One region of the Embleya sp. NBC_00896 genome, then DNA from elsewhere that is predicted to be linked to it. Evidence: riboswitches for the same ligand, from Rfam matches in the RefSeq annotation. Region 1 holds a riboswitch; the other holds the start of a gene.
What was found. A riboswitch is a leader RNA that binds a small molecule or an ion and turns the genes downstream of it on or off. The one in region 1 is predicted to bind thiamine pyrophosphate.
Positions count from the first base shown of each region.

Region 2: linked by a shared signal. The riboswitch ahead of thiO (glycine oxidase ThiO) and the one ahead of OG928_RS04990 (purine-cytosine permease family protein) in region 1 are both predicted to bind thiamine pyrophosphate.

Region 1 is NZ_CP108776.1:1,040,094-1,047,234, forward strand. Features, by position in the region: gene OG928_RS04980 (amino acid ABC transporter permease) at 1-51, shown strand, start outside; gene OG928_RS04985 (MXAN_6230/SCO0854 family RING domain-containing protein) at 229-2,850, shown strand; gene OG928_RS04990 (purine-cytosine permease family protein) at 2,929-4,296, opposite strand; TPP riboswitch at 4,293-4,435, opposite strand; gene OG928_RS04995 (CHAT domain-containing protein) at 4,519-5,688, opposite strand; gene OG928_RS05000 (alpha/beta fold hydrolase) at 5,887-7,141, shown strand, end outside.
Region 2 is NZ_CP108776.1:5,380,428-5,387,568, forward strand. Features, by position in the region: gene OG928_RS24420 (polyprenyl synthetase family protein) at 1-383, shown strand, start outside; gene OG928_RS24425 (ribonuclease domain-containing protein) at 996-1,514, opposite strand; gene thiE (thiamine phosphate synthase) at 1,552-2,196, opposite strand; gene OG928_RS24435 (Rv2175c family DNA-binding protein) at 2,208-2,573, opposite strand; gene OG928_RS24440 (NAD(P)/FAD-dependent oxidoreductase) at 2,664-3,845, opposite strand; TPP riboswitch at 3,963-4,074, shown strand; gene thiO (glycine oxidase ThiO) at 4,070-5,236, shown strand; gene thiS (sulfur carrier protein ThiS) at 5,260-5,469, shown strand; gene OG928_RS24455 (thiazole synthase) at 5,474-6,268, shown strand; gene OG928_RS24460 (helix-turn-helix domain-containing protein) at 6,357-6,827, shown strand; gene OG928_RS24465 (IS630 family transposase) at 6,716-7,141, shown strand, end outside.

The sequences.
Region 1 (7,141 bases):
CTCGCCCGCTACCTGGAAGGCAGCAAAAGGCGGCGCCAAAAGGGCATCTGACCCACCGTCTGTGCCGGCTCGGGCGAACCGCCGATATTCGCTGGGCACTTCGCTCACGCGGCGGTAGAGTCCCAACCGCGGGGGCGGCTCCGCGGCGTGCTTCCTTCTCACCTCTGACAATGATCAGCGCGCCCACTCTCCGCCCTCGCTTCGGCTTTTTCGGGGGGAGCGCAGTACATGAGTGGCAGCAGCACGCGCGCCGACGACCGCGTGGACACGAGCACCGCCGGCGACGATCTCGACGGGCTGCTCGTCCGTCGGCTCGCGATCGTGTACCTCGACGGGGATCGGGTCGGGCCGGACGACGCCGGGGTGAACGCGGGCGGAATCGCCGCCCTGGAGGCCGACCTCGCGCAGCGCGGGTACGTGCTCACCGCGTCGTTGCGCTCGGCGCTGGTCCTGTTGCGGCCGGCGGACCTGGCGACGCACGGGATGCGGCTGCTCGGGCGAGTGGACGCGCGGCTCGGCAACGACCGCATGCATCAGCCGCTGTTCGCCGGCTTCCCGATGCGCGTGCCGGGCTACGCGCAGGCGCGCTACTCCGAGCGGATCCGCGCGTTCCTGCTCAACCAGCCGAACCAGCCGTGCGCGGTGTGCGGACGAGCCGGCGACATCGGCGCGCTCGCGCCCTGTGCGCACCTGCTGTGCTCGACCTGCGCGCCCGTCGAGGAGCTGCGCGCGTGCCCCGTGTGCGCCGAGCCGGTGCGACCACGCGTTCCGCATCTGAAACCGGTCGGCAGCCCGCACAGGACGTCCTTGGTGCCGCCGGACACCACGCTGCGCCCGCTGCGCCTGGGGGTGGACCGTGACGTCGACGCGCTCGGCGAGCTGCTCGGCCTGCTCGCCCGCCGCACGCCGCTCGGCCCGCAGGACCGGGCCGACCTCGTCCTGCTCGCCGCGCACGCGCCGGCCGACGTCGAGGGGTGGCTGCCCGCCGAGATCCCGATCCGCGAGAGCAAGGCCGTCGTGCTGGCCGGGCTGCTCCCCGACGACCTGCCGGAGGCGCGGCTGGACACCGCGACCGACGTGCTGCGCGTGTTGTGGGCGTGGTCCGGCGTGCACCCCGACCTGGTCACCCCGCCCCGGCTGCGCACGGTGCCGCGCCGGCTGCGCCGGACGCTGCTCGGGGTGCTCGACGGGTTCGCGTTCGAGAACCTGTACGAGGACATACGCCGGCATCGCTCGGCGTGGTTGCGGGTCGGCGAGGCGCTGCACCCGTACGAGTTCATCGGCGCCCACCCGAACGCGGCGCTCGCGTTCGCGGCGTTGCGCGGCACCGACCTGGAGACGCACCGGGCCGGGGCCGCGCTGCTGGTGGCCGCCGAGGCGCACGAGGACGTGATCGAGGTCGTGGCCGGGCGACTCGCGGTCCGCACGTTCGGGTCGCGGGTGGAGACGCTGCTCGCGGCGGGGGACGCGGCCGGTGCGACCGCGCTGCTGTTGCGGCGTCCGGGCGAGCTGGTGCGTCGGTTGCATCACCTGCTGCGGGTCCAGGCCGGGATCGAACCGGCGTTGCCCGCGGGGCTTTCGGCGGGATTGCCGGCCGCGTTGCGCCGGGTCGGGCCGGGTCCGCTGCTCGGTGCGTGGGGGCGGCTTCGGGCCGAACGCGCGGCGGGCGAGCGGCGGGTGTGGTTCCCGCGTGGGAGCGTGGCGGCGGCGTACGCGAAGAACGATGGGGCCGCGCCGGTGCCGGTCGCGCTCAGCGAGCCGGTCCGGGTCCTGATCGAGGCCGAACTGCTGCGCCGGGCAGGCGAGTTGCCGACGCACGACGTCGCCGTCCTGGATGCCGGGCTCGACGACCTGATCGCGCCGTTCGCCGAGCGCTCGACGGCGAAGGCGCTCGTGTCGGTGCCGCGGGGCAGCGCGCAGCCGATCCCCTCCGGCGGCCGGATCCGGCTGTTCCTGCACTGGATGCAGGCCGCCGAGCAGCGGGTCGACCTCGACCTGTCGGTCGCCCTGTACGACGAGGACTGGGGATTCCTCGGCCTGTGCGACTACACGAACCTGGTCTACGGCGCCAACCGCGCGGCCGTGCACTCGGGCGACTTCACCTCGGCGCCCGCACCGCACGGCGCGACCGAGTTCGTCGACCTGGACGCGGCCGGGCTCGCCGCGAACGGCGTCCGGTACGCGATCGTCGTCGTGTTCAGCTACAACGACGTCGCGTTCGACGACCTGCTCGACGCGTTCGCCGGTTTCATGGACCTGGACGCGGTCGGCGGGGCCGGGGCGTTCGACCCGGGCGCGGTGCGGCAGCGCTTCGACCTCGCGGGCGACGCGCGCATCTGCGTACCGCTGACGGTCGACCTCGCCGAACGCACCGCCCAGTGGACCGACGTCAACATGTCCGGCGAGGACGGCTTCCACAACGTCCACCGCCACCAGGACCGGCTCGCCGAACTGGCCCGCGACCTGCGCACCCACTTCGCTCCCGGCGGCCGCGCCACGCTCGGCGACCTGGCCCGGATCATCGCCGCCGCGACCACCGACCGCGTCCTGATCCGAGGCCGCGCCCCCGGCGACGTCACCGAGTACCGCCGCGGCGCCGACGAACCCGCGTCCGCCTTCGCCGCCCGAGTCCGCGACAACCGCGACGGCGCCCCCGCCGACCCCGACCTCACCACCGCCCTGACCACGGACCGAGCGTTCATCGCCCTGGTCCACGGCGACCTCCCGATCCCCACCGAGGCCGGCACCCTCTACCGCCTCTACCCGGGCCCCTCGGACACCGCCCCACCCACCCTGACCCGCTGGTCCGCCCCATCCCTGACCACAGCCTTCGCCCCGAACCCCACCTGAGCGCCGCTGGGGTCCCGCGTACGGGCACGGATTCGGCCGCGTCGGGAGGAGGCCCCCACCGACGCGGCCGGCTCCGCCTCAGCGCGCCGCGACCGCCCGCCGCCGGTCCCACGCGACCGCGAGGTACGCGGTCACGCCTGCGAGCGCGAAAGAGAACAGTGAGGCCGAGGTCCACGTCTGCGCGTGGATGTGCAGCGCGTCCTGGATGTGGCCCCAGAACTTCGCCCACCACTCGACCGAGCCCGGGTTGATCAGCTGGTACATGCAGAACCCGAGCGCCCACGGCACGACCATGACCCACCGCGCCGGCGCGTGGTCGCCCAGGTCCCAGCCGCTCCGGCCGCGCCCGAGGAACAGGTCCACCGCGAGCACGCCCAGCAGCGGGATGAAGATCGAGCCGATCAGCGACAGGAAGCTCGCGTAGGTGTCGAAGTCGTTCACCATCAGCGCGAACGCGGTGACCACCGAGCCCACCCCCAGGCACAGCAGCCGGCGGTCGATCCTCGGCGCGAGGTTCTGGATCGACATCGCGGTGCTGTAGACGTTCGCGAAGCTCTGGTCGACCTCGCGCACGACGAGGACGGCGAAGAACACCCACCCGGCGGTCACGCCCAGGAACGAGTCGAAGATCTTGTCGGGGTCGCCGCCGACCTGCGCGAGCGCGACCAGGCCGAGCAGGTAGCACCAGATGCTGGTGATCGAGAACCCGCTCAGCGCGCCCCAGAAGGCCGGCTTCGTGCCGCGCGAGTGGCGCGTGTAGTCGGACGCGAGCGGCACCCACGACACCGCGACCGCCAGGGCCGCGTCCATCGCCGGGAAGAACCCGGACCACGAGCCCTCGGTCATCGGCGGCAGACCCTCGCGCCACAGCTGGATCGAGAAGTAGAGCATCGCGATGCCCACCGCGATCGTCACGTAGCGGCGCAGGATCCGCAGCATGCCCAGCGGACGCAGGCTCATCGCCGTGGTGACCGCGCCCGCGGCGACGATGTAGAGCCAGTGCGGGCCGTCGCCGTCGGTCATCGCCTCGATGCCGATCGAGATGACCAGCAGCTCGAAGGTGCCCCAGCCGATGCACTGGACGATGTTGAACACCGTCGGCACGTACGAGATCTTCGTGCCGAACAACCCGCGCAGCACCGTCATCGCGGGCGCGCCGCTGCGGGCGCCGGGGATGCCGGCGACGGCGACCATGAGTGTGCCGATCAGCGTGCCGCCGACCGCCGCGACGATCGCGGCGACCATCGACAGCTGCGGGTACCCCTCCGGGGCCAGCACGTACAGGGCGCCGGAGAAGCCGAGCAGGCTCACCCCGAGGTTGGCCCAGAACGACGCCTGGTCGCGGAACCCGAGGGTGCGCGGCGGCGCGGTGTCCAGGATCAGTGGCGCCTCGACCCCGGGCCGGTGCCCTTCGGGGCGTGCGTCGTCTATGACAGGAGCCGACATGGCTCGACCTACTCTCCCTACGCCGGCATTACCCGGACAGGTTCAAGCGGTCGGTGGCCCCGGGGCTCGCGCCGGCTCGACGCCGACACCCCATGCCGCCCTCTCAGCCCGGTTGGTCCGAGCTCCCGCGATGGCGTGGCGAACAGTACGCGGCTCGCGAGTCGTTTGGGAAGGCGGGGTGGGCCGGCTCACGTTCCGGCCCACGCCCCGTCGCGATCGGGCTCACCATCCCGAGTGGATGAAGCCCGCCCACCTCGTCGGGTCGTCCGAGGAGATCGCGCGCGCCTTCGCCGCCAGTTCGGCGGGCATCGCGGCGGGGATCCCGCGCTTGTGGTCGCGCAGCCACAGCTGGGCCATCCGCAGCGCCTGGGCGGGCGGGAGGTCGCGCCGGTTCAGATAGTGATGGGCCATGTACAGGACAAGCCCGGTGGTCGCGTCGTCCACCGGCCACAGGGTGGACACGACCGCGTGGGTGCCGGCCGTCAGGTACTCGGTGCCGCGCCGCCACGCCTCGTCGTGCCCTGCGGCCGGCACGAACGCGACCGGGTCGCCGGCCGTGCGGCCGATCTCGATCGGTCGCCGCGGGCCGAGGTCGCCGAGCCGGCGCCCGGCCACCTCGCACAGCAGTCGCGGCGACGCGCTGTACGAGATCTGCGCGTCCTGGAGCGCGTGCCGGCGTCGGCCGTCGACCTCCCGCCAGGCACCGTGCCACGGCACCATCCCGAACGGTCCGGCCGGAATCAGCACCAGCGACGGCGCCCGCGCGAACGAGCGGGGCAGCGCGTCGAGGATCGGGCCCATCACCGCCGTCCAGGCCCATCCGCACAGCGCGTCGACGGCGGCCGACCAGTTCTCCTGATCACCCGTCACCAGCCGTAGCCCATAGTCGAGTTCGGGCAGATCCAGGACCCGGGTCGAGCCGTCGGCCAGGGTCAGTACAGCCGTCCCGGGGACGAGTTGCACGAGCGCGTCGGTGCCCAGCCGGCGCAGCGCGGTGGCGATCTCGTCGGCACTCGGCGGGTCGAACAGCAGGCCCCACGGCGTACCGCGCGAGCCCGCCCCGATCCGCGCCGCGGCCACGTGCGCGGCGGCCCGGATCCGGTGCGCGTCCACCGGCGCGGCCCGCAGCACCCGCCGAAAGCACAGCCGCGCCTGATCGAACGCCCGGGCGTCTCCGGGATTCGCCGCCGCCGCGTACGCCACGCCCACCGCGTACGCCAATTCCGGCCACCGCTCGTCGGCGCCGTCGAGCACCGCGAGGGCCTCGGTGAGCAACCCGATCGCCTCCGCGAGCAACTCGGCGTCGCCGCCGGCCAGTCCCTCGGCGCACCGCTGCCTACCCCGCTCGCCCCGTTCCAGGGCACGCCGCGTCTCCGCGTCGACGTCAACCATGCTTCCCCCGTCTCGCCGGGACCACGGTACCGGGACGATCGAAAGGTGTTCATCCGGTCACACTGGGCTGCTACCGCCCGCGTTTACCGGCGCGTAACTTACTCGTGAGTCACCCCTCCGGCGCCGCCTGTGGGCGTCGGTTCGCCATGCATTTCGCGTGTCGGGCCATCCCCGACAACGACGTCAGGAGACGCCCTCATGGGTCAGTTCCGCATGCGCCCACGCGCTCGTGCGGTCGCCGTCGTCTCGGCCGCGCTCCTCGCCGGGACCCTCGTCGGTCCGGCCGGCGCGACCACCCAGCAGCACATTCCGGCGGCGGCCGTGCAGACCGCCGCCGGATCCTCCGTCCGCTTCGTCGACATCCCCGGCGACGGCGGCATCCGGCTCGCCGCCAACGTCTTCACCCCCACCGGCGGCGCCGCCGGCACCCGCTACCCGGTCGTGGTCCTGCCCACCAGCTGGGCGATGCCGCAGATCGAATACGTCGTCCCCGCACAGAAGTTGGCCGACAGCGGCTACGTCGTCGTCGGCTACAACTCGCGCGGCTTCTGGCAGTCCGGCGGCGAGATCGAGACGGCCGGCCCGCAGGACATCGCCGACGCGTCCAAGGTGATCGACTGGACACTGGCCAACACCCCGGCCGACCCGGACAAGATCGGGATGGCCGGCGTCTCCTACGGCGCGGGGATCAGCCTGCTCGCATCCGCGTTCGATCCCCGGATCAAGGCCGTCGTCGCGATGAGCGGCTGGGCCGACCTGATCGAGTCCATCTACAGCGGGCGCACCCAACACGCCCAGGCCACCGCGTTCTTGGGTGGCGCCGGATTCCTCACCGGCCGGCCCAGCGCCGAACTCACCGAGATCCTGAAGAACTTCCTCTCCGGCGACCTGGCCAAGGAGGCCGAGATGCTCGCGTGGGGCGCCAAGCGCTCCCCCGCGACCCACCTCGACCGGATCAACGCCAACGGCGCCGCGATCATGCTCGGCAACGCATGGGGCGACTCGCTCTTCGCGCCCAACCAGTACGCCGACTTCTACGAGAAGCTGACCGGTCCCAAGCGGCTCGAATTCCGTCCGGGCGACCACGCGACCGCCGAAGCCGGCGGCCTGCTCGGCCTGCCCAACGACATGTGGGCGGACTCGACGCGCTGGCTCGACCGCTACCTCAAGGGCGCCGACAACGGCATCGACCGCGAGCAGCCGGTGCAGCTCAAGTCCCGTACGGGCGGCGGTTACGAGGGCTACCCGAGCTGGCATGCCGTCCCCTCTTCGACCAAAACCATCCCGCTGACCGACAGCGAGCACGTCTACGCCAACCTCGACTCGGGCGCCAACGGCGGCAGGGTCTTCCTGTCCAGCATCCTCGACCAGTTCCTCCAGATCCCGCCGATGGCCTCGATCCCGTTGCTGCCGCGGGCGTTCGCGGGGGTATGGCAGTCCGAGCGGTACGGCT
Region 2 (7,141 bases), 4.3 Mb from region 1:
ACGGGCTGCCGCTCGGCGAGGCGTTCCAGCTCCGGGACGACGTGCTCGGCGTCTTCGGCGATCCGGAGCGGACCGGGAAGCCGGCCGGGGACGACCTGCGGGAGGGCAAGCGGACCGTGCTGCTCGCGCTGGCCGGCGAACGCGCCCGCCCCGCCCAGGCCGAGATCCTGGCCGCGCTGCTCGGCGACCCCGAGCTGAGCGACGCCGGCGTGAAGGAACTGCGCGCGGTGATCGAGGACACCGGGGCGCTCGCCGACGTCGAGTCGATGATCACCGATCTGACCGAGCGGGCCCTCGCGGCGCTCGCCGTCGCGCCGATCGCCGAGGACGCGCGCGAAGTCCTGCGCGAGCTCGCCGACGCGGCCACCGTTCGGAGCGTCTAGCCCCGGATCGCCCGGTGCGGGGGCGTCGACCGTGAACGGCAGGCCGTGCGGTGCGAGGCGGGGCCGTTCGGGCGCGGCGACCCCCGTACGGCCGGTGTGCTCGGCGTGTTCGGCGTCGGTCGCGAGCAGCGCCTGCGGCGGGTAGCGGCCGACCAGGTAGATCCCGCCGATCATCGCGGCCAGCACGACCAGCGGGAACAGCAGCGCGCTCCCGTTGTCCGGCGCCGCCCCGGCGCGTGCCGTCGCCGGCACGGGATGGTCGGCGTGTCGGTGTCGCGGTCGGGGGATCCACGACCGCGCATCGGCCGCCGCGGTCGAGGTCGCGGGGTGCGGCAGGTCGTGGTCTCGGCCATCCTCTGCGGACCCCGGACGGAAGCGAACGTCGGGTGTGTCCATCTCGGCAGTCTGACCGGTTGTTCGGTCCGGCTCGGCCGGAATGCGCCATCTGCGAAGGCGACCACCCGATCGGCTCAGGGGTGAAAGGCGGCCGGATCGCATCGAACCGGTTCACACCGCTCCGGTGGGCGCGGAGCCGGTGGACGCGGTGTGCGGGGCGCGCGGAATCGGTGCGCGCGGAGCTGCTGCACGCCGATTCGGTGCGGGCCCGTCCGGTCACGGCAGGACGGCGGCGAAGCTCGCGTAGTGGTCGTCGCTGTAGTAGCGCTCGGCGTCCTCGCCGGCCACGATCCGGCGCGCGCCGCGGTCGGCCGAGCCGGGGGTGGGGACGGTGTACTCGCGATAGTGGCCGGTCGGCTCGGCCGGGAGCAGTCGCTCGCGGTTGCCGAACACGATGCCGTCGCGCGCGTACGGGAACGGGCCGCCGGCCGCGATCAGCCGGAGCGTCTCGCGGGCCTCGGCCGGCAGCGCCGCGGCGGACACGGTGCGCATGCCGGTGGGCACCCAGTCGGGGCGGGCCGCCGGGTGGGCGGTTCGGCCGGGAGGGGTGGCCGCGCCGGTCGTCGGGCCGCCGGTGCCGATGGTCGAGGCGACGGGCGCGCGGGTCGACGCGGTGCCGGCGCCCTTGCCGTCGCTGTCGCCGTCGCCGCGCGTGAGCGCGAACACCAGCGCGAGCGCCGCGACGAGCGCGAGCAGCGTGACGATGACGAGGTTCCGCCGCTGGGCACCGGACATATCCCGCATGTTGCCACGCCGCTTCGCGCGCCTCGGGTCAGCGCGTGGCGAGTCGCTTGACGAATTCCGCCGTCGCCGCGGCCGGGTCGACGGCCTCGGTGATCGCGCGCACGACCACGACGCGGGTCGCGCCGGCGGTCAGCACCTCGTCGAGGTTGGCCAGGTCGATGCCGCCGATCGCGAACCACGGCCGGGTCGGCCGCAGCGCGGCGGTGTACCGGACGAGGTCGAGGCCGGGGGCGTGCCGGCCGGGCTTGGTCGGGGTGGGCCAGACCGGGCCCGTGCAGAAGTAGTCCACGCCGGGCTCGACGATCGCCGCGTCCACCTCGGCCTCGGCGTGCGTGGACCGCCCGATCAGCGCGTCGCCGCCGATGATCGCGCGGGCCGCCGGGACCGGCAGGTCGTCCTGGCCCAGGTGCAGCACATCGGGCCCGGCCGCGTGCGCGACGTCGGCGCGGTCGTTGACCGCGAGCAGCCTTCCGTGTCGGCGGCACGCGTCCGCGAACACCTCGAGGTGTTCGAGTTCCTGCCGGGCCTCCAGGCCCTTCTGCCGCAACTGCACGATGTCCACGCCGGCGCCGAGCACCGCGTCCAGGAACGCGGGCAGGTCGCCCTGCCGCTCCCGCGCGTCGGTGCACAGGTACAGCCGGGCGGCGGCCAACCGTTCCTGACGGGTCGTCATCTGTCCCGGCCTCAGATCGCCAGCGCCTGGGCGCGGCGACGCACCTCGGTCATCCGGTTCTCCTGCAGCGCCTGGACCGGCGTGCCCGGCAGGGTGTCGTCCGGAGTGAACAGCCACTCCAGCGCTTCCTCGTCGGTGAAGTTGGAGTCGGAGAGCAGGGTCAGCGTGCCGACCAGGCCCTTGACGATGTTGCCGTCCTGGAAGAAGTCGGCGGGCACCTGGAGGGCGCTGTGCTCGCCGCGGCGCACGGCCAGGAACTTGCGCTCCTTCAGCTGCTGCCGGACCTTCAGGATGTCCACGCCGAGGATCTCGGCGATGTCGGGGAGTGTCACCCAGGCGGGGACGAGGGCTTCTGTTTTGGCGTCGATCTCGCTCACCCGGCCCATTTTAGGTTCCGCGCCGGCCGCGGCCCGCCGGCGCGGTCGACAACAGCGCCGGCCGCGGCCTCCGAGACCGCGGACCGCGGGCTACAGGGCCACGGACTTGAGCGCGTTCTCGGGGTCGGCGAACCTCGCCCGGTCCACCGGCGTGCCCAACTGGACGAGCTTGCGGCCCTGGGCCAGGTCGCGCGGCCTGGCCACGGCGAGCAGCGCGACGAGCCGGTCGCCGGCGAACCAGCCCGCGGTCCACTTGGCCTCCTCGGCCGAGCCGCGGAAGACCAACTCGTCGGTCGCCGCGTGCCGGCCGACGTACTGCACCATCCGGCCGAACTGGTCGGACCAGAAGTAGGGGACCGGGTCGTACGCCAGGTCGCCGCCGAGCAGGTTGGTCACCAGCACGCGCGGGGCCTGGAGCGCGTTGTCCCAGTGCTCGACGTTCATCCGGGTGCCGTACCGGGCGGACGGGAAATCGACGCAGTCGCCGACCGCGTACACCCCGGGCAGTGAGGTCGCGAGGTGGTCGTCCACCTCGACGAAGCCGCGCGCGTTGCGGGCCACCGCGTCGGCCAGCCATTCCGTGTCCGGGCGCACGCCGATGCCCACCACGATCGCGTCGGCGGGCAGTCGGCGACCGTCGGTCAGGTGTACCGCGCCCGCCTCCAGGCGGTCCACGCGCGCGTTCACCAGGAGTTCGACGCCGGCCTCGGCGTACCACGGCACGAACCGCTCGCCGATGGCGTCCGGGAACGGCCCGGCGAGCGGCGTGTGCAGGGCCTCGACGACGGTGGTCCGGCAGCCGGCGGCGGCCGCGGTGGTCGCCACCTCGGCGCCGACCCAGCCCGCACCGACGATCACGACGTGCGCGCCGGGCACGAGCGCGGTGCGCAGCGCGCGCGCGTCGTCGATCGTGCGCAGGACGTGCACGCCGGGCATCCCGGCCGCGCCGGGCAGGTTGACCACCCGCGAGCCGGTCGCGATCACGAGCCGGTCGTAGTCGACCGGACCGGCGTCGGTGTCCACGACGCCCGCGCGCAGGCCCGTCGCGGTCCGGCCGAACAGGCAGCGCACGCCGAGCGCGTCCCAGTCCGCCTCGAACGAGGTGTCGTCGGTCTTGCCGGCGAGCACCTCCTTCGACAGCGGCGGGCGGTCGTACGGCGGGTGCGGCTCGGCCCCGAGCAGGGTGACGCGCCCGGCGTACCCCTGGTCCCGCAGCGCCACCACGGTTTGCAGGCCGGCCATGCCGGCACCCACGACGAGCACGTTGTCCATGCAGGGCACCCTACGACGCGCCCCGTCGTCCTCGACCACCAGGGTCTTGACTCAGTCAAGGACATCTCGGGTCGGCCATTCGGGCGCCCCGGGCGGCGCCGGGGCGGTGTCGTAGTGTGGAGAGGTCACGGGAGCCCGGTGAGACCGGGCTGAGAGGGGGGCTGCGAGCCCCCGACCGTCCGAACCTGATCCGGGTCATACCGGCGAAGGGAGTTCCCCTCACCATGTCCACCATCACGACCACCGACGTCGTGGTCGTCGGCGCGGGCGTCGCCGGACTGTCCGTCGCGTGGCGCGCGAGCACCCGGTACGGGCTGACCGTCACCGTCGTGGACCCGAGCCCCGGGCGCGGTGCCTCGCACGCGGCCGCGGGCATGCTCACGCCCGTCTCCGAACTGCAGTACGGCGAGGAGAGCCTGCTCCGGCTGAGCATCGAATCGGCCCGGCGCTACGCCGATTTCGCGGCCGAGCTGGCCGACGCGGCCGGCCTGCCGTCGGGCTACCGCGCCTGCGGCACGATCGCGGTCGCGCTGGACGCCGACGACCGGGCCGTCCTCAAGGACCTGCACGCCCACCAGACCCGCCTCGGCCTGGACTCGTCCTGGCTGACCAGCCGCGAGTGCCGCCGACTCGAACCGATGCTCGCTCCCGCGATCACCGGCGGCCTGCACGTCGCGGACGACCACCAGATCGACAACCGCCTGCTGGTCGCGGCGCTGCTGGCCGCCTGCGAACGGGCCGGCGTGCGGTTCGTCCGCGAGAGCGTCGAGCGGATCCTGGTCGCGAACGACCGCGCGTACGGCGTGTGCCTGGTCGACGGGCGCGAGCTGACGGCCGATCAGGTGCTCCTCGCGGCCGGCTGCCGCTCCGGCCTGATCCCGGGCCTGCCGCCCGAGGTGGTCCCGCCGGTACGACCGGTCAAGGGCGAGATCCTGCGCCTGCGGGTGCCGCCTGAGATGCTGCCGTTCCTGTCCCGCAACATCCGCGGCGTGGTCAAGGGCGGCAGCATGTACCTCGTGCCGCGCGCGGACGGCGAGCTGGTGATCGGCGCGACCGAGCACGAGCTCGGGCACGACACCCGGGTCACCGCCGGCGGCGTGTACGAACTCCTGCGCGACGCGCACGAACTGGTCCCCGGCATCACCGAGCTGCCGCTGGTCGAGACGCTCGCCGGGCTGCGCCCCGGCAGCCCGGACAACGCGCCGATCCTGGGCCGCTCGGCGCTCGCCGGCCTCGTCGTGGCGACCGGCCACTACCGGCACGGCATCCTGCTCACCCCGATCACCGCCGACACCGTCGCCCAAGTGCTCGCCGAGGGCGGCACACCCGAGCTCATCCGGCCCTTCGGGCCCGACCGCTTCGAGACCGCCGACCGGAAGGTCATGGCATGAACGACGCACCGGAAGGTCACGGCATGAACGCCATAGAGGTCTCGGTCAACGGCGCCCGGCGCAGCGTCGCGCCCGGAACCACCGTCGCCGAGCTGGTCGGCACGCTGACCACCGCGGCCAAGGGCGTCGCGGTCGCGGTCGACGAGGCAGTGGTCCCGCGCGGCGCGTGGGCCGACACCGTGCTCGACGCGGGCAGCCGCGTCGAGGTGCTGACCGCTGTCCAGGGAGGGTGACCGCATGGCCGACGACAAGCTGGTGATCGCGGGCGAGTCCTTCGCGTCGCGACTGATCACGGGGACCGGCGGCGCGCCGAGCCTGGAGATCCTGGAGCGGGCGCTGATCGCCTCGGGCACCGAGATCACCACGGTCGCGATGCGCCGGGTCGATCCGGGCACCGCGGGCTCGGTCCTGGACGTGCTGCGTCGACTGGGGATCCGGGTGCTGCCGAACACCGCCGGGTGCTTCACCTCGGGGGAGGCCGTGTTGACCGCGCGCCTCGCGCGCGAGGCGCTGGAGACCGACTGGGTCAAGCTGGAGGTGGTGGCCGACGAGCGCACGCTGCTGCCCGACGGGGTCGAGCTCGTGGACGCCGCCGAGCGGTTGGTCGACGACGGCTTCCGGGTGCTGGCGTACACCAACGACGACCCGGTGCTCGCGCGCCGACTGGAGCAGGTGGGCTGCGCGGCGGTGATGCCGCTGGGTTCGCCGATCGGTTCGGGCCTGGGCATCCGCAACCCGCACAACATCCGGCTGATCACCGAGCACGCGAAGGTCCCGGTCGTGCTCGACGCGGGGCTCGGCACCGCCTCCGACGCGGCGCTGGCGATGGAGCTCGGGTGCGACGCGGTGATGCTCGCGTCGGCGGTCACCCGCGCGCAGTCGCCGGTGCTGATGGCCGAGGCGATGCGGCACGCGGTGGACGGCGGCCGGCTCGCGTTCCGGGCCGGGCGGATCCCGATGCGGCACCACGCGCACGCGTCGTCACCGATGGCCGGCATGCTGGAGAGCAGCCCCGAACACCCGGCGTTCTAGTAGCGTGTCGCTGCTTAGATATGGCGTGTCTGGTTGGGAGGTTGGTGTCTGGCAGATTCCTTCCCCTTTGCCAGACGGGACTGTTGTCATGGGTTCGCAGAAAAAGCGGCCGGTCAGGTTGACCGCGCAGGATCGCGAGGAGTTGGTCCGGGTGACCACGACGGGTGTTCGTGGGGCCTCGATGATCATGCGCGCGCGGGTGCTGCTTGCGCTGGATGCCTCGGTGGGTGAGGCGGATCCCAAGGAGGTGATCGCGGCCCGGCTCGGCGTCTCCGGTGAGACATTGCGGCTGGTCGCCAAGCGTTTCGCCGAGACCGGTGGCGATGTTCACGCCACGATCGCGCGGAAGAAGCGCGACCTCCCGCCGGTGCCCTCGCCGGTGACCGGTGAGGTCGAAGCCCGGCTGATCGCGATGGCGTGCTCACAGCCACCCCAGGGCCATGCCCGGTGGTCGCTGCGGCTGCTGGAGAAGCACGTCGCGCTGGTCGAGGACATCCCCGATCTGGACCACTCCACCATCGGACGGGTCTTAAAAAAACGGAACTGCGTCCTCATCTGAAGAAGTGCTGGACCATCCCACCACGAGCGAACGCGGAGTTCGCGGCCCGGATGGAAGACGTACTGGCCGTCTACGCCCGGCCCTATGACCCGGCACGTCCGGTGGTGTGCATGGACGAGAAGCCCTACCAGCTCCTCGACCATGCCCGCGACCCGCTTCCGGCCCGCCCGGGTCACGACGCCCGCCAGGACAGCGAGTACATCCGCCGCGGCACGTGCTCGATCTTCATGTGGGTCGAACCCCTGCGCGGGTGGCGCCGAGTTCAGGCACTGTCCCAGCGGACCCGGATCGACTGGGCCGGCCAGGTCAAGCAC